One region of the Pantoea sp. X-Soil-ISGK-421 genome, then DNA from elsewhere that is predicted to be linked to it. Evidence: riboswitches for the same ligand, from Rfam matches in the RefSeq annotation. Region 1 holds a riboswitch; each other region holds the start of a gene.

What was found. Region 1 has a riboswitch for thiamine pyrophosphate ahead of AC6I8K_RS21755 (FAD-dependent oxidoreductase). Riboswitches for the same ligand answer to the same signal wherever they lie in the genome.
Region 2: it holds a riboswitch for thiamine pyrophosphate, as region 1 does, so the genes downstream of both, thiM (hydroxyethylthiazole kinase) here and AC6I8K_RS21755 (FAD-dependent oxidoreductase) in region 1, are expected to answer to the same signal.
Region 3: it holds a riboswitch for thiamine pyrophosphate, as region 1 does, so the genes downstream of both, AC6I8K_RS19420 (LuxE/PaaK family acyltransferase) here and AC6I8K_RS21755 (FAD-dependent oxidoreductase) in region 1, are expected to answer to the same signal.
Region 4: it holds a riboswitch for thiamine pyrophosphate, as region 1 does, so the genes downstream of both, thiB (thiamine ABC transporter substrate binding subunit) here and AC6I8K_RS21755 (FAD-dependent oxidoreductase) in region 1, are expected to answer to the same signal.

Annotation. Positions count from the first base shown of each region.
Region 1 covers NZ_AP035980.1:665,460-671,219, reverse strand. Annotated here, with positions in the region: gene AC6I8K_RS21770 (pirin family protein) at 1-572, shown strand, start outside; gene AC6I8K_RS21765 (MFS transporter) at 760-2,073, shown strand; gene AC6I8K_RS21760 (6,7-dimethyl-8-ribityllumazine synthase) at 2,168-2,605, opposite strand; TPP riboswitch at 2,858-2,977, shown strand; gene AC6I8K_RS21755 (FAD-dependent oxidoreductase) at 3,107-4,051, shown strand; gene thiS (sulfur carrier protein ThiS) at 4,035-4,232, shown strand; gene AC6I8K_RS21745 (thiazole synthase) at 4,236-4,994, shown strand; gene AC6I8K_RS21740 (HesA/MoeB/ThiF family protein) at 5,006-5,760, shown strand, end outside.
Region 2 covers NZ_AP035979.1:2,669,684-2,675,443, reverse strand. Annotated here, with positions in the region: gene AC6I8K_RS12465 (GNAT family N-acetyltransferase) at 1-109, opposite strand, end outside; gene ahpC (alkyl hydroperoxide reductase subunit C) at 436-999, shown strand; gene ahpF (alkyl hydroperoxide reductase subunit F) at 1,071-2,639, shown strand; gene AC6I8K_RS12450 (hypothetical protein) at 2,708-2,911, opposite strand; TPP riboswitch at 3,135-3,229, shown strand; gene thiM (hydroxyethylthiazole kinase) at 3,263-4,048, shown strand; gene thiD (bifunctional hydroxymethylpyrimidine kinase/phosphomethylpyrimidine kinase) at 4,045-4,845, shown strand; gene fbaB (class I fructose-bisphosphate aldolase) at 4,993-5,760, shown strand, end outside.
Region 3 covers NZ_AP035980.1:136,518-142,277, reverse strand. Annotated here, with positions in the region: gene AC6I8K_RS19430 (SDR family oxidoreductase) at 1-88, opposite strand, end outside; gene AC6I8K_RS19425 (acyl-CoA reductase) at 162-1,610, opposite strand; gene AC6I8K_RS19420 (LuxE/PaaK family acyltransferase) at 1,607-2,689, opposite strand; TPP riboswitch at 2,791-2,918, opposite strand; gene AC6I8K_RS19415 (DksA/TraR family C4-type zinc finger protein) at 3,054-3,320, shown strand; gene AC6I8K_RS19410 (YgdI/YgdR family lipoprotein) at 3,405-3,638, shown strand; gene AC6I8K_RS19405 (YgdI/YgdR family lipoprotein) at 3,666-3,896, shown strand; gene AC6I8K_RS19400 (cation-transporting P-type ATPase) at 4,139-5,760, opposite strand, start outside.
Region 4 covers NZ_AP035979.1:737,748-743,507, reverse strand. Annotated here, with positions in the region: gene leuD (3-isopropylmalate dehydratase small subunit) at 1-206, shown strand, start outside; gene AC6I8K_RS03315 (MFS transporter) at 243-1,430, opposite strand; gene sgrR (HTH-type transcriptional regulator SgrR) at 1,685-3,346, shown strand; TPP riboswitch at 3,484-3,579, shown strand; gene thiB (thiamine ABC transporter substrate binding subunit) at 3,626-4,612, shown strand; gene thiP (thiamine/thiamine pyrophosphate ABC transporter permease ThiP) at 4,612-5,760, shown strand, end outside.

The DNA of each region.
Region 1 (5,760 bases):
GTGGATTTGGTGCGCACCCGCACAACAATATGGAAATCATCTCCTATGTGCTGGAAGGCGCGCTGGAGCATAAAGATTCAATGGGCACCGGTTCGGTGATTGTGCCGGGCGACGTGCAGTTGATGAGCGCCGGTAGCGGCGTCACGCACAGCGAGTTTAACCACTCGAAAACGGATAAGGTCCACTTCCTGCAGATCTGGATTGTGCCCGGCGAACGTAACACGCAACCGGGTTATCAGCAGGTTTCCGTGCCAGAGAGTGACAAGCGTGGCCAGCTGCGTTTAATCATTTCGCCAAATGGTGATAACGGTTCACTGAGCGTGCATCAGGATATTCGTATTTATGCCGGACTGTTCGACGGTGTGGAGCAGCAGACCTTAACGCTGGATGCCGATCGCTACGCCTATATCCATGTGGCACGCGGCAGCATTGAAGTCAACGGTGTGGCGTTCAAAGAAGGTGACGGCGCCCGTGTTCGCAACGAAAGCGCGCTGCAGTTCGCTAATGGTAATGATGCGGAAGTGCTGGTGTTTGATTTGCGTCCACTGGAAGTGAATCATCCACAGCGTTAATGATTAAAAATAGTACAAAGAGCAGTGCGAGCCATCGCGCTGCTTTTTTTTATGCGCGATCACAGCGTATGTAACACTTTTTCTTAACATTAATTGCAGTGATTACGATCGCAATAATTATTTCCATACTCTCTTTAATAGTTAGCCAATGAACCTAAGCATCACGGCTTAACATGGAGAGGGCAGCATGCAAGAAAAAATTCCCGGAACGCGCTGGTATCGCGTCATCGCCCCAATTCTTATCACCTGCATTGTCTCATTCATGGATCGCGTCAATATCAGCTTTGCGCTGCCTGGCGGCATGGATCAGGATTTGGCAATCACCAGCCAAATGGCTGGCGTGGTGAGCGGCATCTTCTTTATTGGCTATCTGTTTTTACAGGTGCCGGGCGGACGTATCGCGGTCAATGGCAGCGGTAAACGCTTTATCGCCTGGTCGCTGGCCGCGTGGATGGTTGTCTCCATCGCCACCGGTTTTGTCACTAACCATTATCAGCTGCTGGCGCTGCGTTTCGTGCTGGGGATTTCCGAAGGCGGCATGCTGCCAGTGGTGTTAACCATGGTCAGCAACTGGTTCCCGGAAAAAGAGCTGGGGCGCGCCAACGCCTTTGTCATGATGTTCGCGCCGTTAGGCGGCATGTTCACCGCACCGATTTCCGGTTACATCATCAATGTGCTGGACTGGCGCTGGCTGTTTATTATTGAAGGCCTGCTTTCTGCCGTGGTGCTGCTGGTGTGGTGGCTGGTGATCGCCGATCGTCCAGAAGAGGCGCGCTGGTTACCGGCCCGTGAAAAAGAATATTTGTTGCGCGAACTGGCGCGCGAAAAAGCACTGCACCTGCAAAAGGAACCGGTTAGCAAAGCGCCGTTGAAAGCGGTGTTCCGCAACTCGGGCCTGATGAAGTTAGTGGCGCTCAACTTCTTTTATCAAACCGGTGATTACGGTTACACACTGTGGCTGCCAAGTATCCTGAAAAATCTCACCGGCACCAATATGGCGGGCGTCGGTCTGCTGGCGGCGATCCCCTTTGTCGCCACCGTGCTCGGCATCTACGCCATTTCATGGTTAAGCGATCGCACCGGTAAGCGCCGATTGTGGGTGATGGTGTCGCTGTTCTGCTTTGCCGCGGCATTGCTGGCTTCGGTGGTACTGCATGACAATGTGGTGGCGGCCTATATTGCGCTGGTGGTGTGCGGCTTCTTCCTCAAAGCGGCAACCAGCCCGTTCTGGTCGATTCCCGGACGAATTGCTGCGCCTGAAGTCGCGGGTAGCGCGCGTGGTGTCATCAATGGTTTGGGTAATCTGGGCGGATTCTGCGGACCGTATTTAGTCGGGATCATGACGCTGCTGTACAGCCAAAACGTGGCGATTTGCTGGCTGGCGGGGTCGCTGGTGATTGCCGGTATCTTTACGCTGTTACTGCCTAAAGCGTGCGATATCAATCCGTCTGAAACGCGCCGACAATTGAAGCGTAATCATTTGATGAGTGTGAAACATTGAGTGAGGCGAGGCTGGCACTATTCTGAATATTAACCAAAGAAAGTCATCATAAATAAAAAGGGAGCGCCTGATGAGGTGCTCCCTTTTTAATGATTCAGTCAATCGACAAATGGTGAATAGCCAGCACTGCGCGCGCCGCTTCTTTGCCTTTCTTAATGAAATGCTCGGTATAGAAGTTTTCGATAACATCAACCGGCTGGAAATTATGTGGCGTTAATGAAACGGAAAACACCGGCACGTTGGTGGTCAGCTGCACATTCATCAGGCCATCAACCACCGCAGCGGCAACAAAATCATGGCGATAGATACCGCCGTCCACCACCAGCGCGGCGCAGACAATCGCATCATACTTGCCGGTTTCGGCCAGACGCTTAGCCAGCAATGGCATTTCAAATGCGCCAGGCACTTCCAGCACTTTTAATTCCGCTTCAACGGATTGATCGGCTAATTCTTTTTCAAAACCTACCAGGGCGTTATGGACAATTTCTTTGTGCCAGCCGGCTTTAATAAATGCAATTTTAATATTGTTCATGGTTATTCCGACATCACCTGTATTTGTTCTTGCGCATAAAATAATGTGTTTGTATACCATATGTTACGCTGGTGATCCACCAAGTCCAGGTAGCGATAAATGCCTTCACGCTCGCCTGTGAGGATGTAAAAACCGCTGTCACAGCTGGCACATTCCGTAGCGGCGCGATTTATCGCGCAATAAATTACGCCGCTACGGAATGTGCGGTGACTGAATAGCGCACTTGACGGCGGCCAACGCCTGCAATACAAATAGACGCGTCGGGGGAGTCTCGCCAAAGAGACTGAGAGGCTAATTGCGCATTGCGCGGCTTAGCGACCCTTTGAACCTGACCCAGTTGATACTGGCGTAGGAAGACTGACAGTCTTTTTCATCGGGCTGTCTGGCGCTCAGGCAAGCTCGATGGTTGCGCCATTTCCCTTCTCCTGTATCTGCGGGTCTCAGCTAACACTGAGAGGCCGATGTGAATTCCCCCTTTTTGAACATCCTGGAACCGGCGCTGTGAGCCGCTGGAGCGTGCTCGGCTGCGGCGTGGCGGGCTTGTGCGTGGCAACCTTGCTGGCGGAACGCGGCGAAGACGTCGAGGTCATTGGCGATGAATCACGCCAACCGGCATCGTGGTTTGCTGGCGGCATGCTGGCGCCCTGGTGTGAAGCCGAAAGCGCGCCGCGCGACGTTATCACCCTTGGACAACATGCCGCCGCATGGTGGCAATCGCGCATCAGCAGCATTGAGCATCAGGGCACGTTAGTGGTTGCGCCACCGCGCGATAGCCAGGAACTCAACCGTTTCGCCTGCATGACCGAGCAGCATCACTGGATCGATCCTGCAGACATCGAACCGGCGCTGGAAGGACGCTTTGCGCGCGGACTGTTTTTCGCCCAGGAAGCGCACCTCGATCCGCGGCTGGCGCTGCAGGAGATGCGTGACACGCTGATCGCGCGCGGTGTGCCCTTCAACCGCACTGCACCGAGTGGACAGATTATCGATTGTCGCGGCATCCACGCCGCGCCTGAACTGCCGCGCCTGCGTGCGGTGCGCGGCGAGATGCTGATCCTGCACAGCGATGAAGTGCAGTTTTCCCGCCCGATTCGTCTGCTGCATCCGCGTTTTCCCTGCTATCTGGTGCCGCGTCGCGGCGGCCATTTCATGCTCGGCGCCACCATGATCGAAAGCGACGATGCCAGCGCCATCAGTGCGCGCGCCATGATGGAGCTGCTCAGCGCCGCATACGCGATCCATCCGGCCTTAGCCGAAGCGCGCGTGATTGAGAGCGGCAGCGGACTGCGTCCGGCCTATCCGGCAAATCTGCCGGAAATTCATTATCACAACCAAACCTTTTATCTCAACGGCCTGTATCGCCACGGTTTTCTGCTGGCACCGATGCTGGCTGAGCAGCTAATGCAGCGCCTTTTCGGGGAGCACTTAAATGAATATTCAGCTTAACGGCCGCGCCATCAGCACCCAGGCCAAGAGCCTGAGCGAATTGCTGATCGAGCAGCAAATTGATGTAGCCTGCGTTGCCACTGCCTTCAACGGGGCTTTTGTGCCAAAAAGCCAGTACGACACACAGCTGCTGGACGAAGGTTGTCAGCTCGAAGTGCTGTCACCGATGCAGGGAGGTTAAGCGATGTTCTACGATTTTGATCCACAATCTCGCTTCCTGCTCGGCACCGCCGGCTATCCTTCGCCCGCCATTTTGCAGCAGGCGGTTGCCGCCTCCGGCACCGACATCATTACCGTCAGTTTGCGGCGCGAAGGCGCGGCGGGGGCGGCTTTCCGCGAATTATTGACCGGCCTCAACATCCGCGTGTTACCGAATACCGCCGGTTGTCACACGGTGAAAGAAGCCGTCACCACCGCCCATATGGCGCGGGAACTGTTCAACACGGCGTGGATCAAACTGGAAGTCATTGGCCATGCCGACACGCTGCAGCCCGATCCTTTTGCGCTAGTAGAAGCAGCGCGCATCCTCACTGAAGACGGCTTTCAGGTGTTCCCGTATACCACCGAAGATCTGATCGTTGGCGAAAAGCTGCTGGCGGCCGGATGTGAATTGTTGATGCCGTGGGGCGCGCCGATCGGTTCCGGCCAGGGTTTGCGTAACATTGACGGCCTGCGCGCGATGCGTGCGTGGTTCAGCGATGTTCCGCTGATTATTGATGCGGGAATTGGCGCGCCGTCGCAGGCCGCGCAGGCGATGGAAATGGGTTTCGATGGCATCCTGCTCAATACCGCCGTCGCCAAAGCGGGCGACCCGATCGGCATGGCCAACGCCTTCCGCCTGGCGATTGAAGCCGGACAGGCCGCACGCCGCGCCGGATTGATGGAGAAGCGTGATATGGCGAGCGCGTCCACGCCGATCTTTGGCTTGGCCAACTTAAGTTGAGGCCGCTAAATATGCAACGTTATCAACGTCAGATGATGCTGCCGGAAATCGGTGAGGCAGGGCAACAGAGGCTGCTAAACGCGCGCGTGCTGGTGGCGGGCGCGGGTGGATTAAGCGCCACACTGTTGCCGCAGTTGGTGGGCGCGGGTGTCGGTCATATTCGTCTGTATGACGACGATGTCGTGGCGCTGCATAACCTGCATCGGCAAACACTCTTTACTCTGCAGGATATCGACCAGCCCAAAGTGCTGCGGGCGCAGCAGGCTTTGCAGCAGCGCAATCCTGAAGTGCAGGTCGAGGCGCTGCAGCAGTCGCTAAGCGCCAGCAATGTGCAGCAGGCACTGGTGGGATGCGATCTGGTGATCGACGCGGCAGATAATTTTGCCGTGACTTACCAACTTTCCGATGCTTGCCTGCTGGCAGGCATTCCGCTGATCAGCGCCTCGGTGCTGGGTCGGCAAGGTTACGTCGGCGGATTCTGTGGCGGATCGCCGAGCTATCGCGCGGTGTTCCCGCGCTTGCCATCATCGGCTGCGAACTGTAATACCGCAGGGGTGATGGGCCCGGCAGTCGCGACGCTCGGCGCGATGCAGGCGCAGATGGCGCTCAGCGTGCTGCTGCAGTTGCCGCCATCGCCGCTCGGTTGTCTGGTGAATTGCGACTTCGTGAACTGGCACTTCCGCCAGTTCCGCTTTGATGGCGCGGAAGAGCCGGAACATGCGGTGCCGTTTATCGATCTGCCACTGCTGGCCGCCGACGACTGCAT
Region 2 (5,760 bases), on a different replicon from region 1:
CTAACTGCCAATCATCGCCATCCAGCCACGTCCAGTTATGGCGACGGGCGGCAAGATACAGCGTGCGCAGAAAAGGGCGATCGGTTTCGTCAAAAGAACGTATTTGCAACTGAGAGCTCCATTTAGTGAGGTAGGCAGATGCTGTAGCGGCGCAATTTATTGCGCGCAGTTGATGTTTGGTTCGGACTAAAAGATGCGCGATAAATCGCGCCGCTACAAATCCGTGCAACAACGCTACTTAAAGTAGCAGTTTCATCCTGAAAAGATAAAGCCTGTCAGAACCGGGGCCTTTTTGTGTAGAATGCCCCCGCGAGCCGCATGAAATCTGGTGTCGGCGCTTTGATAGCTTTTAGTTATCTGATTGATAACGTCTGCATATTAGAAGTTGGCCCGAAAATTCTGTAACTTGCATCACATCTTTTAACGGAGGTCACCATGTCCATCATTAATACCAAGATCAAACCATTTAAAAACGCAGCGTTCAAAAACGGCGAATTCATCGAAGTCACCGAGAAAGACGTTGAAGGTAAATGGAGTGTTTTCTTCTTCTACCCGGCTGACTTCACCTTCGTATGCCCAACCGAACTGGGTGACGTTGCAGACCATCACGAAGAATTCCAGAAACTGGGTGTAGATATCTACTCTGTTTCTACCGACACGCACTTTACCCACAAAGCCTGGCACGGTTCTTCTGACACCATCGCAAAAATCAAATACGCGATGATCGGTGACCCAACTGGCGCGCTGACCCGTAACTTCGAAATCATGCGCGAAGACGAAGGTCTGGCAGACCGCGGTACCTTCATCGTTGACCCGGAAGGCATCATCCAGGCGATTGAAATCACCGCAGAAGGCATTGGCCGTGACGCATCTGACCTGATCCGTAAAGTGAAAGCAGCTCAGTACGTTGCTTCTCACCCAGGTGAAGTTTGCCCGGCAAAATGGAAAGAAGGCGAAGCAACACTGGCTCCATCACTGGACCTGGTTGGCAAAATCTAAGCCAACATCACGCCATTCGATCTTTCTCTATCGGGTGCTACGGCACCCGATTTTCATGACAGGAACTCACTATGCTCGACACCAATTTAAAAACCCAACTCAAGGCTTACCTTGAGAAACTAACGAAACCGGTTGAGTTGATTGCCACATTGGATGATGGCGCTAAATCCACAGAGATCCGTACTCTGCTGGCTGATATCGCGAGCTTGTCAGAAAAAGTCAGCTTCCGTGAAGAGAACGATCGTCCGGTTCGTAAACCCTCTTTCCTGATCACCAACCCAGGCCGTAACAGTGGGCCGCGCTTTGCCGGTTCGCCAATGGGTCACGAATTTACTTCACTGGTTTTAGCCTTGCTGCAAACCGGTGGACATCCTTCGAAAGAAGCGCAAAGCCTGCTGGATCAGGTTGTGGCGCTGGAAGGCGACTTCCACTTCGAAACGTATTATTCACTGTCGTGCCACAACTGTCCTGACGTGGTACAGGCGCTGAACCTGATGGCGGTGCTGAACCCGCGTATCAGCCATACTGCGATTGACGGCGGTATGTTCCAGAACGAAATCACCGAGCGCAACGTGATGGGCGTGCCGGCCGTGTTCCTGAACGGTAAAGAGTTCGGGCAGGGTCGTCTGAGCCTGGCGGAAATCGTCGGTAAAGTGGACACCAATGCCGATAAGCGCGCGGCGGAAGAGCTGAATAAGCGTGATGCCTACGAAGTGCTGATCGTCGGCAGCGGCCCAGCGGGCGCAGCAGCGGCCATCTACTCGGCACGTAAAGGTATTCGTACTGGCCTGATGGGCGAGCGTTTCGGTGGCCAGGTGTTGGATACCGTAGATATCGAAAACTATATCTCTGTGCCGAAAACTGAAGGCGCTAAGCTCGCCGGTTCTCTGCGTGCCCACGTTGATGATTACGACGTGGATGTGATTGATACCCAGAGCGCCATCAAGCTGATTCCAGCGGTGAAAGAGGGCGGTCTGCACGCGATTGAAACGGCATCTGGCGCGGTATTGAAATCTCGCAGCATCATCATTGCCACCGGCGCACGCTGGCGCAATATGGGCGTGCCGGGTGAAGAGCAGTATCGCACCAAGGGCGTGACTTACTGCCCACACTGCGACGGTCCGCTGTTTAAAGGCAAACGCACCGCGGTCATTGGCGGCGGTAACTCTGGCGTGGAAGCGGCTATCGATTTGGCAGGCATTGTTGAGCACGTTACGCTGCTGGAATTTGCCAGCGAAATGCGCGCCGACAAAGTGCTACAAGACAAACTGCGCAGCCTGAAAAACGTCGATGTGATTCTGAATGCACAGACCACCGAAGTGAAAGGCGACGGCAGCAAAGTCACCAGCCTGACGTACATCGACCGTAATAACCAGACCAGCCACGAAATCGCGCTGAGCGGTATCTTCGTGCAGATTGGTTTGTTGCCAAATACCACCTGGCTGGAAGGTGCGGTTGAGCGCACCAAAATGGGCGAAATCATCATTGATGCCAAGTGTGAAACCAGCCTGAAAGGCGTGTTCGCGGCCGGCGACTGCACCACGGTGCCGTACAAGCAGATCATCATCGCCAGCGGTGAAGGCGCGAAAGCCTCACTCAGCGCCTTTGATTATTTGATTCGTACCAAACCGGCTGAATAAGTTTTTGCGATAGCCACGCAACAGCCCTGCAATCTGTGTTGCAGGGCTTTTTTTATATATGGATGTTGCTAACCCAACCAGCGTTTTGCTTCGGCATCACTGATATCGCGGTAATACACCTTGTTCAGATATTCGCCGCATCGTTTACAACGCGCTTCAATGTGAGTGGAAAAATAAGTTCTGCCGGTGGGAGAAATCGCGCCCTTGCGGGATATTTGGATGTTGTGCCATTTATGCGCATGTGGAATAAAGCTGAAGAATTTTAATTTCATTATCGCTACCGGAATCGAGTGGGCGGGGTTTCTCTTCAAATCCGGAGGGCTATTAGGCCGTTTTTTGCGCAAAATGAGCTTGATATTTATCAAGTTGAAATGAGTCTTGTCTCAAATGATTGGTTTTTAATTGGCACTCAACAGCGCCACTTTCATCACATCGGCTGATTTACAAGCTTCAACGCTGCCATTATCCTGTCTGCGGCATGAAGCAACACCTGCATGCTATGACTCGGGGTGCCCCTGTAAACAGGGCTGAGATACACCCGCTGACCTGATCTGGATAATGCCAGCGTAGGGAAGTCAGATGCCTGACCGCATTCGCCTTCTTGATCGCCGGTTGGGAGCCTTATGAAAAAGCCTGACCTTCTTTCCCCTGCGCAACTCGCGCACTCACTGCAACTGCTGCGTCAGCAAGCGCCACTGGTGCACTGCATGACGAATGACGTGGTGCAAACCTTTACTGCCAATGTGCTGCTGGCGCTGCAAGCCTCGCCTGCGATGGTGATCGATCCTGAAGAGGCGGCACAATTTGCGGGTTTTGCCGATGCGTTATTGATTAACGTCGGCACGCTAACGCGCAATCGTCGTGATGCCATGTTAGCGGCGGTGCAAGCCGCGCAAAGCGCAGGCACGCCGTGGACGCTGGATCCGGTGGCGGTCGGCGCATTAACGCTGCGCACCGCCTTCTGCCAACAGTTGCTGAGCCTGCAACCGGCGGCGATTCGCGGTAATGCTTCAGAAATTCTCGCCCTGGCGAACCAGGCAAGCGGCGGACGCGGTGTGGACAGCCTGCATCATGCGGATGCTGCGCTAAGTGCGGCCCAGCAACTGGCAGGTGATTACCAAACCGTTGTAGCGGTTACCGGTGAAGTCGATTACGTCACTGACGGTGTGCAAACGCTGGCCATTCCCGGTGGCAGTCCGCTGATGACGCGCGTGGTGGGCACAGGTTGCGCGCTGTCGGCGGTGGTTGCCGCCTTTAGCAGCTTACCGGGCGATCGCCTGCAACATGTCGCTGCGGCCTGCCGCGTGATGTCGCTGGCCGGTGAGCTGGCCGCGCGTAAAGTCGAAGGGCCGGGCAGTTTTGTCGCCGCGTTCCTTGATACGTTGTGGACGCTGGAGGTGAATGCATGAAACGCATCAACGCGTTAACCATTGCTGGCACCGATCCGAGCGGCGGCGCGGGTATTCAGGCCGACCTCAAAGCCTTTTCCGCGCTGGGCGCTTATGGCACCAGCGTTATCACTGCGCTGGTGGCACAAAACACCTGCGGCGTGCGGTCGGTCTATCGCATCGAACCTGATTTCGTTGGCGCACAACTCGATTCGGTGCTGGATGATGTGCGCATCGATGCCGCTAAGATTGGCATGCTGTCAGAAACCGCGATTGTCGAAGTAGTGGCAGAGCGGCTAAAACGGGCCCGTTTGCCGTTTGTGGTGCTGGATACGGTGATGATCGCCAAAAGCGGCGATGCGCTGCTGTCGCCGGATGCGGTAGCCAGCGTGCGCGAATTGCTGCTGCCGCAGGTGTCGCTGATCACGCCAAATCTGCCGGAAGCCGCCGCGCTGTTGGGACGCGTGATGGCGCAGGATGAGAAAACCATGTTGCAGCAGGGCGATGCGCTGCTCGATCTTGGCTGTGAAGCGGTGCTGATGAAGGGCGGACATCTTAGCGATGCCGAAAGCCCGGATTGGCTGATTACCCGCGACGGACGTCAGCGCTTTACCGCGCCACGTGTTAACACGCGTCACACGCATGGTACGGGGTGTTCGCTGTCGGCGGCGCTGGCCGCATTGCGTCCGCGTCATGATGATTGGGTGACGACGGTGGCAGAAGCCAAAGCCTGGCTGCAGCAAGCGCTGCTGCACGCCGATTCGCTGGAAGTAGGAAAAGGCATTGGGCCGGTGCACCATTTCCATCAGTGGTGGTAGGGCGTAACGCCAGATTGCCGCTTTTTCATTGCGCATCCGTCTGAAAAATGGAGTCAGCAATTTGCCTGCCTGGTGCATTCCGGTCCAGGCTGTTGGGGGCGAATCGGCAACGGCCGGTTCCAATCCAGCCATTTATCAGGAGCGAACATGACGGACATCGAACAGTTATTGGGCAAAGAAGCGGACAGCCTTCTTCAACATCGCTGCATGACTCTTCCAGCGGATAGCCTCTATTTACCCGGCGCGGATTATGTCGATCGCGTCATGATCGACAACAATCGCTCTCCCACCGTATTACGCAATATGCAAACGCTGTACAACACCGGACGTCTGGCGGGCACCGGCTATTTATCGATTCTGCCGGTCGATCAGGGCGTTGAGCACTCAGCGGGCGCCTCCTTTGCCGCCAATCCGGCCTATTTCGATCCGAAGAATATTGTTGAGCTGGCGATTGAAGCCGGCTGTAACTGCGTGGCATCCACCTATGGCGTGCTGGCCTCGGTGGCACGCCGCTATGCGCATCGCATTCCGTTTATGGTGAAGCTGAACCATAACGAAACCCTGAGTTATCCCACCCAATACGATCAGACGTTGTATGCCAGCGTTGAGCAGGCGTTCAATCTGGGCGCGGTGGCGGTTGGCGCAACGATCTACTTCGGTTCTGAACAATCGCGTCGGCAGATCGAAGAGATCTCGGCAGCCTTTGAACGTGCGCATGAGCTGGGCATGGTGACGGTATTGTGGGCTTATCTGCGTAATGATGCTTTCAAGAAAGAGGGCGTTGATTATCACGCCAGCGCCGATTTAACCGGCCAGGCCAACCATCTGGCGGCCACCATCGGAGCGGATATCGTTAAGCAGAAGATGGCGGAAAATAACGGTGGCTATAACGCGGTGAAATTTGGTCATACCGAT
Region 3 (5,760 bases), 530 kb from region 1:
CGCCTTCTGCGGCGAACGCTTTAGCCATTGCCGCACCAATACCTCGGCTGGCGCCTGTCACTAAAACTGTCTGGTTGGAGAATTTCATGTTTTGCTCCAGTAGAAATAAGATCTTATATCGTCACGCGCAATAAATTGCGCCGCTACGGTGCGGGGCCACGTTAGTCCGCATAGGGGGCGTAATGTTCGGCGGCCGTTTCTGCGCCCTGCTCAATTTCCGTGATGGTCACCAGATCGAGCAAACTAAAACGCCCGTCGTGATGCCAGCCCGCTTCCGGCGAGGTCATATTGCCAAACCCGGCGATGCGGGTGACGCCCACTTGCCCGAGCAGAGCGGAGATGCGGAACAACGCCTGCGGCGCGGCCGCTACGCCGGCGGTTTGCAGAAAATGCCGCTGCGGCGCCAGCAAATCGATCACCTCATTCAGCGCATCAACTGACACCACTTTTAACGTGCGCCCAAGGGCGCCAGGCAATAACGCTTCCGCGTGATCAACGCTCACCACCGCCCAACTCTCTGTCGCATCGCCATACAGCGTGCGATCGCCACGCAGTGCGCGAATCTCCTCGCCATTACGCCACGCGGCAATACTGTTCGTCTCTTCGCTAGCCAGCGGACGGCGGGGATGTTTATGCGCCAGTGCGGCAAGTTCATGGGCGATATAGCTGGCGAACTCATTTGGCGACACCTTACCGCCGCGTTCAACAAACAGCATCTGCGGCGAGTAGCAACCCGCCTGGTCGTAACACATCACGTCGTGAGCCACGCGACGCGCCAGTTCAGCGCCCTGCCGTGAATTCAGCGCTGAATTCGCCACTAGCCCAAAGCTGATTTTGTGGCCGTGTGGCAGAAAGCGGGTGGTGACAGGCAAACGCTGTTGGATCGCCGCCAGCGTTGAGTTTCCGCCATAAGCCACCACCGCATCGGGCTGGCGCAGCCACGTTGGCTCGGTTTGCGCATCGCCACCTTTCCACCACACTACTGCGATGCACTCGCCCAGTTTTGGGTCGATTTCCGCCAGCAATTGCGCGAACCAGCTCGCCATCAGTGGCTCATTGCCCGGCAGTTTGCCAATGGTGCCCGCTTTGACCAGCAGACCGCAGATCAAACTCCACAGCGGCAAACCGGGCACATTACCCGCCCAGATGTGCATCAATAGCTGCGGGCCAAATGCCCGCGCGAAACCGCCTTTAGGGCGCGGTTGGAAATCGTCGAGCATTTGAGGATCGGCGAAATCTTCCGCCAGAAAGCGTTTCAGCTGCGGCTGGCGGAAAGTTTTCAGGTAGCCGGTGAGGCCAAGGCGCACCATTTCGGCATCGTAACCGGTGATAATCGGCAGCAGCTTTTCAGCCTTGATACGTAACGGATGCTGGCGATCAAGTAGTCGCACTACCGCTTGATCAACGACGGCAATGATCTGCGCGACGCTTAGCTGGCAGAGGTAGGCGCGGGCGTTGGCGCGGATGCGCGCAGAAAGAGCGTTTATCTGCTCATCATTGAGTTGCGGAACGCAAACCTCAAGATTTTCGCCGTGATGGCTGAAATTCAGCGTGTGCCACTGCACGTCATCAATGGAAAGGCCCGGCAGATGACCGGCAATTTCTTTCACAGCGGAGCCCGCGCGCCGGCGAGAAACGCATCCATGGTCAATGAACAGCCTTTGGCATCAGCACCGGTCGCGCGTCCCAGCAGATGAAATCCGCCAGGCACGATCGCACCGGCATCTTCCGTTAACAGGGCGGAAACCGAGTTGAAATGCGCCAGATCGTGATGCACCAGCACGCCAATCTCGCCCTCCGGCACATCATCACCGGTAAGCGGATTGACCACACGCGTGCGGATCCAGTGCGGTCCTGATTTCACCGGCGGGCAGTGTTCATTCCCCGAGTCGTAGAATTGCGTGCTGATTTCGGTCATACCGTACATGTTGATGCAGTGTTGGCGCGGAATGCCGAATGCGGCGGCGAGCGATGCGTAGAATTCTTCCGCGCCCATTTCGCGTGACTGGCCCTTAAACCCGCCGGTATCCAGAATGCGACTGCCTGCAGGCAGCGAGAAGCGCCGCTGCTGGCGCTGCATTTCATCGAGCAGATGCACGAAGCTGTAGCTTGCACCCAGCAGCGCATACGGCTCGCCGCGAGCTTCGGTCTGCTCCAGCGCGTTGAACAGAAGTTCGGTTTCGAGACCCTGCTCGCCCACCATCACTGCACTGTCTGGCGTACCACATTCCTGTAGCGCCACATCGAGATAGGTAGCCAGCGAGGAGTTCGGCATCACCACCGGGTCCGGGAACAAAATGCCCATGCGGATACGTGCTCTGCCTGCCATAAAGCGGCGGCGGAAGTTGAGCAGCATTGAATGTTTCCACACTTCCAGCGTTGGGTGGTAGCTGCGCCCTTTTACCGTGCCGGTAGTGCCGCTGGTCATAAAAATGGCTGCCATTTCGTCGACGGGTCGGCAGCTGAGGGTCAAATCTTTAAAGGCGGTAATCGGAATGGCGGGAATATTGCGCCAGCTTTTCACCGTCAGGGGCGTGCGGCCACGCTGGATGGCGAAGCGGCGATAAGGTGGGTTATGGGTGAACTGGTAGGCGAAGATTTCAAGGGCCAGCTGGTTGAAATCGTCGTCTGAGGCATCTTCGCGCTGCAGGAATGCCAGCAGAGCCTGGATGATTTGGGTTTCGTTCATGTGCATAGCCACCTTTGCGATTGCGCAGAGACTCCCAGGCATCGCCTGAAGAGCGCGAACTGTCCGCTACAAAGCACAAAGAGGGAATCAGGGCGTACTGTCGCCCTGCGGTTCCGCATCCCTACGCCGGTATTAGCCGGATCAGGTTCGGAGGGTCACTACGTTGCCAGCGCAGACACGCCAGCCGGTAGAATCTCAGCCCCTTAACAGAGCACCCCTTGGAACAAGCCGCAGTCTAGGGTGGCGCCCGATGATGTGTCAACCCTGTTAAAAGTGGTGGCGATTAACGCAGTCATTCCCACCTGCCCGGCATTAATCGCGCCGTGTCTTATACTTTTCCTATACGTTTTTATGGAGGTGAAGTATGGCTGGCGGTTGGTCGGAAGACGGTGCGGTTCACAAACAAATTGATGCCACGGTTGATGATGCGGTAGCCCGCGCCCGCGAAAATCTCGGTCACGGCGAAAGCGCTGAGTTTTGCGATGAGTGCGGTGAACCGATCCCGGAAGCGCGTCGCGCGGCGTTAGCGGGCGTGCGTTATTGCGTGAACTGTCAAAGCAAGATGGATAAAAAACAGGCGGCGAACAGCGGTTACAATCGTCGCGGAAGTAAGGATAGCCAGTTGCGTTAATACCCCGCTTTCTGGCTGTTTCGGAAAAATGTTCTAAGCTATTTAGGTAGTTAAAACTTATTCCACTGAAAGGAACTCATCACGATGAAAAAAACAGTATTAGCAACCGCATTTCTTGGCACCTTTATGGCAATGACATTGTCAGCGTGTTCTTCTAATCAGGCCATTAAGACTACCGACGGACGCACTATCGTGACGTCTGGCAAGCCGCAAATCGACAGCGACACGGGCCTTGTTTCCTATAAGGATGCGCAAACCGGTAAAACTGAGCAGATCAATCGCGACAAGATTACCAACATGAGCGAACTGGATAATTAATATCCTTATAACTGTCTGGAGAGACTAATGAAAAAATCAATTTTGCTTTCTATTACTGCAGTGATTGCCCTGTCCGCACTGACCGGATGTACGCGTACTTCTTACGCTATCCACACCAATGATGGTCGCACCATCGTAACTGATGGCAAACCACAGGATGCGGAAACCGGCCTGCTGGGTTATGTGGATGCCAATGGCGTGAAGCAGCAAATGAATAAGAGTGACGTGAAAGAGATTTCAGAAATTCCTAAGAAATAATCTGACTGAATCCGCACCGCTGAAAGAGATTGTCCTTCCAGCGGTGCGGATTTAACGCCCTGATATGCCTGATTTAGCCATCGTTGCGCTGCAGTCCATCGATATACCTTTTACTCTCCCTCAGCACCTCAACAATGCGTTCAAGTTCCACTGGCGCGCCACTGCGTACCGGCATGCTGTTAGCCAGCCGATGCATGCGCAGCGGAATTTCTAACGTACAAGGAATATCTCTCAGCCAGCACTTAACCTGCTACACGCCATCCTCGCGTCAAACGCTTTTCTATCTCCACCAGCACAAAGATTCCGGCGCTTACCGCCAACGAAATCAGCCAGTATTTAAACGGCAGCGGCGTGGTGCCAAACAGCGTGTTCATCAGCGGAACATAAATAATCATCGCCTGTAGCGCGATAAGCACCACGGTGACCAGCCAGATACCCCGGTTTTTCAGCAAACCTGCATCCAGCGAGAACCCGTTACTGTTGCGGCAGTTCAGCATGTAAACCCACTGCGCGGTCACCAGCATCTGCAGCAACACGGTGCGGATAAACTCCGGCGTGTAGCCGCGCGGCTGCAGCCAGGCTTCCAGCACAAAGGCGCTAATTGAAATCAGCAGACCCACGAAGATCACGCGCCAGATGGCGTAACCATCCATCACCGGGCTGCGCGCGTTACGCGGCGGTCGGCGCATGATGTTGCGTTCTGCCGGTTCGAATGCCAGACCAAACGACAGCGTTGCTGAGGTCGCCATGTTCATCCACAAAATCTGCACCGGCGTCAGCGGCAGCAAGTTGCCCATCAGAATCGCAATGATGATCAGCAATCCCTGCGCGAGGTTGGTGGGCATGATAAACAGAATGGTTTTCTTCAGATTATCGTAGACGCGTCGGCCCTCTTTCACCGCCGCAGCGATAGTGGCGAAGTTGTCATCGGCGAGGATCATATCTGCCGCCTCTTTGGTCACTTCAGTGCCTTTAATGCCCATCGCGATACCGACATTGGCCTGCTTCAGTGCGGGCGCATCATTGACGCCATCACCGGTCATGCCAACGATCTCACCGCTGCTCTCCAGCGCTTTCACCAGACGCAACTTATGCTCGGGACTGGTACGAGCAAAGATGTCGTACTCGCGCGCGGCCACACCCAATTCGGCATCATCCATGTGCTCCAGCTGATAACCGGTGATGGCGGAGTCGCTGTTACCAATGCCCAACATCTGACCAATCGCCATCGCGGTTTCCGGGTGATCGCCGGTGATCATCTTCACGCGAATTCCGGCCTGCTGGCAGTCGCGAATGGCGCTGATGGCTTCCGGACGCGGCGGATCCATCATGCAGGCCAGTCCCAGCATCTGCATGCCGTGACGTAAATCATCGTGATCAATAGAGTGCTGCGCTTCCGGCAGCCAGCGCCACGCGGCGGCGACGGTGCGCAAGCCTTCGCTGGCGTAAGTGGTGATCGCCGCTTCCCAATAGCGGCGATCAATGACTTCCGCCTCTGTCGCTCCCTGCTGCTGCTGACACAGCGCAAGCAACACATCAGGCGCGCCGGTCATCAGCAAGCAAGGCTTGCCATCAATCAGGCAGCTTACCGCCATGTATTTGTAGGCCGAATCAAACGGCAGCTTGCTCAGGATCTGCACGTTGTCACTCTGAATGCCCGCCTTGGCGGCCAGCACTTTTAGCGCACCTTCGGTTGGGCCACCGACAATGCCCCAGTTGCCGTTGGCATCCTGACGCAGCTGGCTCTCGTTACAGATATCTACCACCTGCAAAAAACCCTGCATCAGCGCATCGGACTGCTGGCCGGCTTCAAGGGTAAACTCACCTTTAGGTTCATAGCTGTTGCCGCTGATGCGCCACTGGC
Region 4 (5,760 bases), on a different replicon from region 1:
AACTGGTTGCCGCACAGCCGGGCGTCACCTTCACGGTGGATCTGGAAGCGCAGACGGTGAGCGCGGGCGATAAGACCTACAGTTTCGAAATCGACAGCTTCCGCCGTCACTGCATGATCAACGGCCTCGACAGCATTGGCCTGACGCTGCAACACGAAGCGTCAATTACCCGCTACGAGACCAATCAGCCCGCGTTTTTACGCTAAGGCACTAAGGGCGACATGCTGTCGCCCTTCTCTTTTCTATCTATCCACAACATCTCTCACGCGTGACGCCAATCCCAACGCCAACACCGCAAGCCCCAACGCCAGCCAGTAAACCGACTCATGACCAAAGCGCTCGCTCATGGTGCCCTGAATGATGCCGGCGATAATCATGCCGGTGGAAATCGAGGTGGTGAACAGCGTCGTCGCCGCGCCCGCACGTCCGGGCATTAAATCCTGGAACCACAACATGCCAATCCCGGCGATGATGCCGATAAACGCGGCGTTAAACAGTTGCAGCACCATCAACGCTGTGCGCGACTGGAACATGACCAGTCCGAAATAAAACACAATTCCCGCCACCAGCGCCAGCAGCATCAGTTTGCGTTTGCCGGTACGCCGCGCGTAATGCCCTGCCAGCAGCATGATCGGAATCTCCAGCCCGGCGGCGGTGCCCATTAATAACCCCGCCAGCTTCTCCGGCAGGCCAAGTGTGGTGCTGATATACAGAGGCATATCAATAATATACATGGTGTTGCACGCCCACATGGTGACAGAGGCGATAAAAAGCAGCCGCACCTGGCTATCCTTCCACGGGCTAAGCTGCGTTAGCACCTCTTCAGGCGATGCCACCACGCGTGGCACCGATGGCAAGGTGCGCCAGATCAGTAGCATACTCAGCAGAAAGATTCCCGCCGCAACGCAAAACAGCGTCACAAAGCCATAGTTGAGCGCCAGCGCGAACGACAGCGGCGGCCCGATCACCCACGCCAGTGACAACTGCGCACGCATCACCGAGCTGAACATCACCACTTCACGCGCCGACTGATCGGCATATTCACGCGCGAGGGCGAACACCTGCGGAATCGACACGCTAGCCAGCGCAGACAAAAACACGCCTAGCGTCACCAGCGTTAAATAGTGGCGATTGAAGGCAAACAGCAGCGCATTCAGCGTTGCCATCAGGCAGCAGAACAGGATCAGGTTGCGGCGATCGCCCTTATTATCGGAGCGTTTCGCCATCAGCAGGCTGATCACGATTCCCGCTATCGCATTGATGGTAAAGAACAAGCCCACCCAGAACGGGCTCACCTGTACTTCGCGCGTCAGGAACAGGCTCAGCGTCGGTGCCTGTAATGCACCGGCCACGCCGGTCATAAACGACACAGCCATAAATGAGAGATAGACCGGATTGACGCGGCGTTGGCGCGTTAACAGCGATTTCATGCAGAAATCCCTTTGCGGTTAAAAATGGGTAGAGAAAAGAGGGTAGAAGATTCTACAGCAAAACGAAAAAAGCCAGCAGATAAAGCGCTGCTGGCGGTGAAAATGCACCCTACTCAGAAAAGGTTCCACATTGGCGGAACCGCTGTTAGAGCGCCATTCATTGCTGAATGCCTCCCGCTCTTCCATTGCCGGGCAGTATGCCTCTAATATGAGGCAGGAAAAACTGAGCGATTCTGAGAAGGAGTTCCCCTTTTATGTCCTCTGCACGTCTGCAACAGCAATTCATCCGCTTATGGCAAAGCTGCCAGGGCCAGGATCAGGAAACGACCTTGAACGCGTTGGCCGAACGGCTGCATTGCTCGCGTCGGCATATGCGTAACCTGCTCAACGCCATGCAAGGTGAAGGCTGGCTGATTTGGCAGGCGGAAGCGGGACGTGGCAAGCGCTCAATGCTGAGTTTCTGCTACACCGGCTTGGCACTCCAGCAACAGCGTGCCGAGGATCTGCTGGAGCAGGATCGTATCGATCAGCTAGTACAGTTAGTGGGCGATAAAAATCAGGTGCGCCAGATGATCGCGGCACATTTAGGCCGTAGCTTTCGGCAAGGCAAACACATCCTGCGCGTGCTTTATTATCGTCCGCTGCCTAATCTACTGCCCGGTTCGCCGCTGCGCCGTTCAGAAACCCATCTGGCAAGGCAAATTTTCAACGGTCTGATGCGTATAAATGAGGAAAAGGGGGAAATCGAGCCCGATATTGCGCATCACTGGCAGCAAACCTCACCGCTGCACTGGCGCTTCTTTCTACGCCCGGCGATTCGTTTTCACCATGGCCGTGAACTGGAGATTGACGATGTCATTGCCTCACTGGAACGCGTGCGCAGCCAGCCGCTGTTTTCACATATCGAAAAGCTGCATTCGCCCGCGCCCTGGACGCTGGATATCCATCTTAGTCAGCCCGACGATTGGTTACCATGGCTGCTGGCAAGCGTCAGCGCGATGATCCTACCGCGCGAATGGCCGACCCTACGTCAGTTTTCTCGCCAGCCGATTGGCACCGGGCCTTACAGCGTGGAGCGTAATCAGCAGACACAGCTGAGAATTGCCGCCTTTGATGACTATTTTGGCTATCGCGCGCTGATTGATGATGTGTCGATTTGGGTGCTACCCGAGATCAGCGATGAACTGGTGTATGCCGGGGTAAAACTGCAGGGCGAAACCGCGGATGAAAAATCGGAAGAGAGTCGACTGGAAGAAGGCTGTTATTTTCTGCTGTTCGATCAGCGTTCTGCCTTGGGCCGCGACGCGCATTTCCGCCGCTGGGTGAGCTATCTGTTCAACCCCATCGCCTTATTAAATCATGCTGGCGTTGGCTATCAGCGTTACTGGTTCCCGGCCTATGGCCTGCTGCCGCGCTGGCACCATCGCCGCGATCTCACACCTGCCGACAAACCGGCAGGATTAACCCAACTAACGCTGAGTTGGTATAGCCATCACGTCGAGCATGAAGGCATCGCCAACGCGTTGCGCCCGCTGCTGGCACAGCACGGTGTGGAGTTAATCACGCGGGAGGTGAGCTACGAAGTGTGGTTTGAAGGCAAAAGCGAAAGTGACATTTGGCTCGGCAGCGTCAACTTTACCCTGCCGCTGGAGTACGCGCTATTCGCCCAACTGTTCGAGCTACCGCTGATGCATCACTGCATCCCGATTGATTGGCAAGGCGATGCGGCGCGCTGGCGGCAGAAAGATTTACCCCTTGCTGAATGGAGCAAACAATTGATCGACAGCGACTATCTGCACCCTCTTTTTCATCATTGGCTGCTGCTGGAAGGTCAACGCAGTATGCGTGGCGTGCGACTGAATACACTCGGCTGGTTTGATTTCAAATCGGCCTGGTTTGCACCGCCGGAGCTGTAAATAGGTGACCATAAATGGCGACCCTACGTTTAAAGAACGCGGTTTCGTAGGGTACGCATTCATGCACACCGAGCAGAATGGAACAAGACTTCCGGCCCATGATCCTTTCACGCTGTCCTATAAATGACTAGAATGAGCCGTTCTCAACGGGGTGCCTTGATGTCAGGGCTGAGAGAAACCCGTCGAACCTGATCCGGCTAATACCGGCGTAGGGATTTGAGATGTATCACTCCTCAGATCCTTTGCGACTCAACTTATCTTCTCCTCAAGGAGCGCAAAGTGTTAAACAAAGTTCTGCCTGTGTTGCTGCTGGTTGCTGTACCGGCTTTCGCAGCCAAACCGATTCTGACCGTTTACACCTACGATTCATTCTCTGCCGATTGGGGTCCCGGCCCGGCGGTGAAAAAAGCCTTCGAAGCGCAGTGCGACTGCGAGCTGAAGTACGTGGCGCTGGAAGATGGCGTGTCACTGCTCAATCGCGTGCGAATGGAAGGCAAAAACAGCAAAGCCGATGTGGTGCTGGGACTGGATAACAATCTGGTGCAGGCGGCAGAGAAAACCGGCCTGTTTGCTAAAAGCAGCGTCGATACACACGCTTTGCAGCTGCCGGATGGCTGGCATAACGACACCTTCATCCCGTTCGACTATGGCTACTTTGCCTTCGTCTACGATAAAAACAAGCTGAAGAATCCGCCCAAAAGCCTAAAAGAACTGGTCGAAAGCCCGGAAAAATGGCGCGTGATCTATGAAGATCCACGTACCAGCACGCCGGGCCTTGGCCTGTTGCTGTGGATGCAGAAAGTCTATGGCGAAAACGCGCCTGACGCATGGCAGAAGCTGGCACAAAAAACCGTTACCGTTACCAAAGGCTGGAGCGAAGCTTACGGTCTGTTCCTGAAAGGCGAAGGCGATCTGGTATTGAGTTACACCACGTCTCCGGCTTATCACATCATCGAAGAGAAGAAAGAGAACTACGCCGCGGCCGAATTCAGCGAAGGCCACTATTTGCAGGTGGAAGTTGCCGCACAACTCGCCAGCAGTAAACAGCCCAAGCTGGCGCAGCAGTTCATGCAGTTTATGGTTTCTCCTGCCTTCCAGCAGACCATTCCCACCGGCAACTGGATGTATCCCGTCATCAAAAGCGATCTTCCTGCCGGTTATCAAGCGCTACAGGTGCCCGCTAAAGCGTTGCAATTCACGCCAGCCGACGTGGCCGACCATCGCGCCGCATGGATCAGCGCATGGCAACGCGCCGTTAGCCGCTAATGCCAGGTTGGTTAATTCCCGGTTCGCTCACCGCGCTATTGCTGTGCGCGGTAGCGCTGCTGGCGTTTGGCGCCTTGGTGATGGTTGCACCGGCCACCGACTGGCGCGCGCTGCTCGACGACAGCTATCTGCATCATGTGCTGCTGTTCTCGTTTGAGCAGGCGTTGCTCTCAGCGCTGCTGTCGGTGCTGCCCGCGATTCTGCTGGCACGCGCGCTCTATCGTCGCCGTTTCCCTGGCCGCAATCTGTTGCTGCGCCTGTGCGCCATGACGCTGGTGCTACCGGTGCTGGTGGCGGTGTTTGGCTTGCTTAGCGTTTACGGTCGCAGCGGCTGGCTGGCGCAACTGTGCGCGGCCCTCGGCTTTGACTACCACTTTTCGCCGTACGGCCTGCAGGGCATTCTGCTGGCGCACGTCTTCTTTAACCTGCCGCTGGCGACGCGCCTGCTGTTGCAAGCGCTGGAGAGCATTCCCGGCGAGCAGCGGCAAGTCGCCGCCCAACTTGGCCTGCGCGGCTGGAATCTATTTCATTTGCTGGAGTGGCCGTGGCTACGCCGTCAGATTTTGCCCACAGCGGCGCTGATCTTTATGCTCTGTTTCGCCAGCTTCGCCACGGTGCTGGCGTTGGGCGGCGGTCCGCAGGCCACCACGCTGGAGCTGGCGATCTATCAGGCGCTGAATTTCGATTACGATCCGGGTCGCGCGGCGCTGCTGGCAATGTTACAGCTCGGCTGCTGCTTGCTACTGGTATTGCTGAGCCAGCGCTTTAGCAAAGCCATTCCCGCCGGAAGCCAAAGCATTCGTGGCTGGCGCGATCCGCAGGATTCATGGCATGCGCGCGTTGCCGATACGGTATTGATTGGCCTGGCGCTGCTGCTGCTGTTACCACCGCTGGCAGCGGTGGTGGTGGATGGTTTGCGCGGCGGCGTCGCCGGTGCGCTACAACAAGCGGCGCTCTGGCAAGCCACCTTTACCTCGCTGCGTATCGCCGTGGGTGCCGGGGTGCTCTGTGTGGTGCTGACCATGATGCTGCTCTGGAGCAGTCGCGAACTGCGTCAGCGGCAGAATATGATCGCCGCGCAGGCGATGGAAATGAGCGGCATGCTGATTCTGGCGATGCCGGGCATCGTGCTAGCGAGCGGTTTCTTC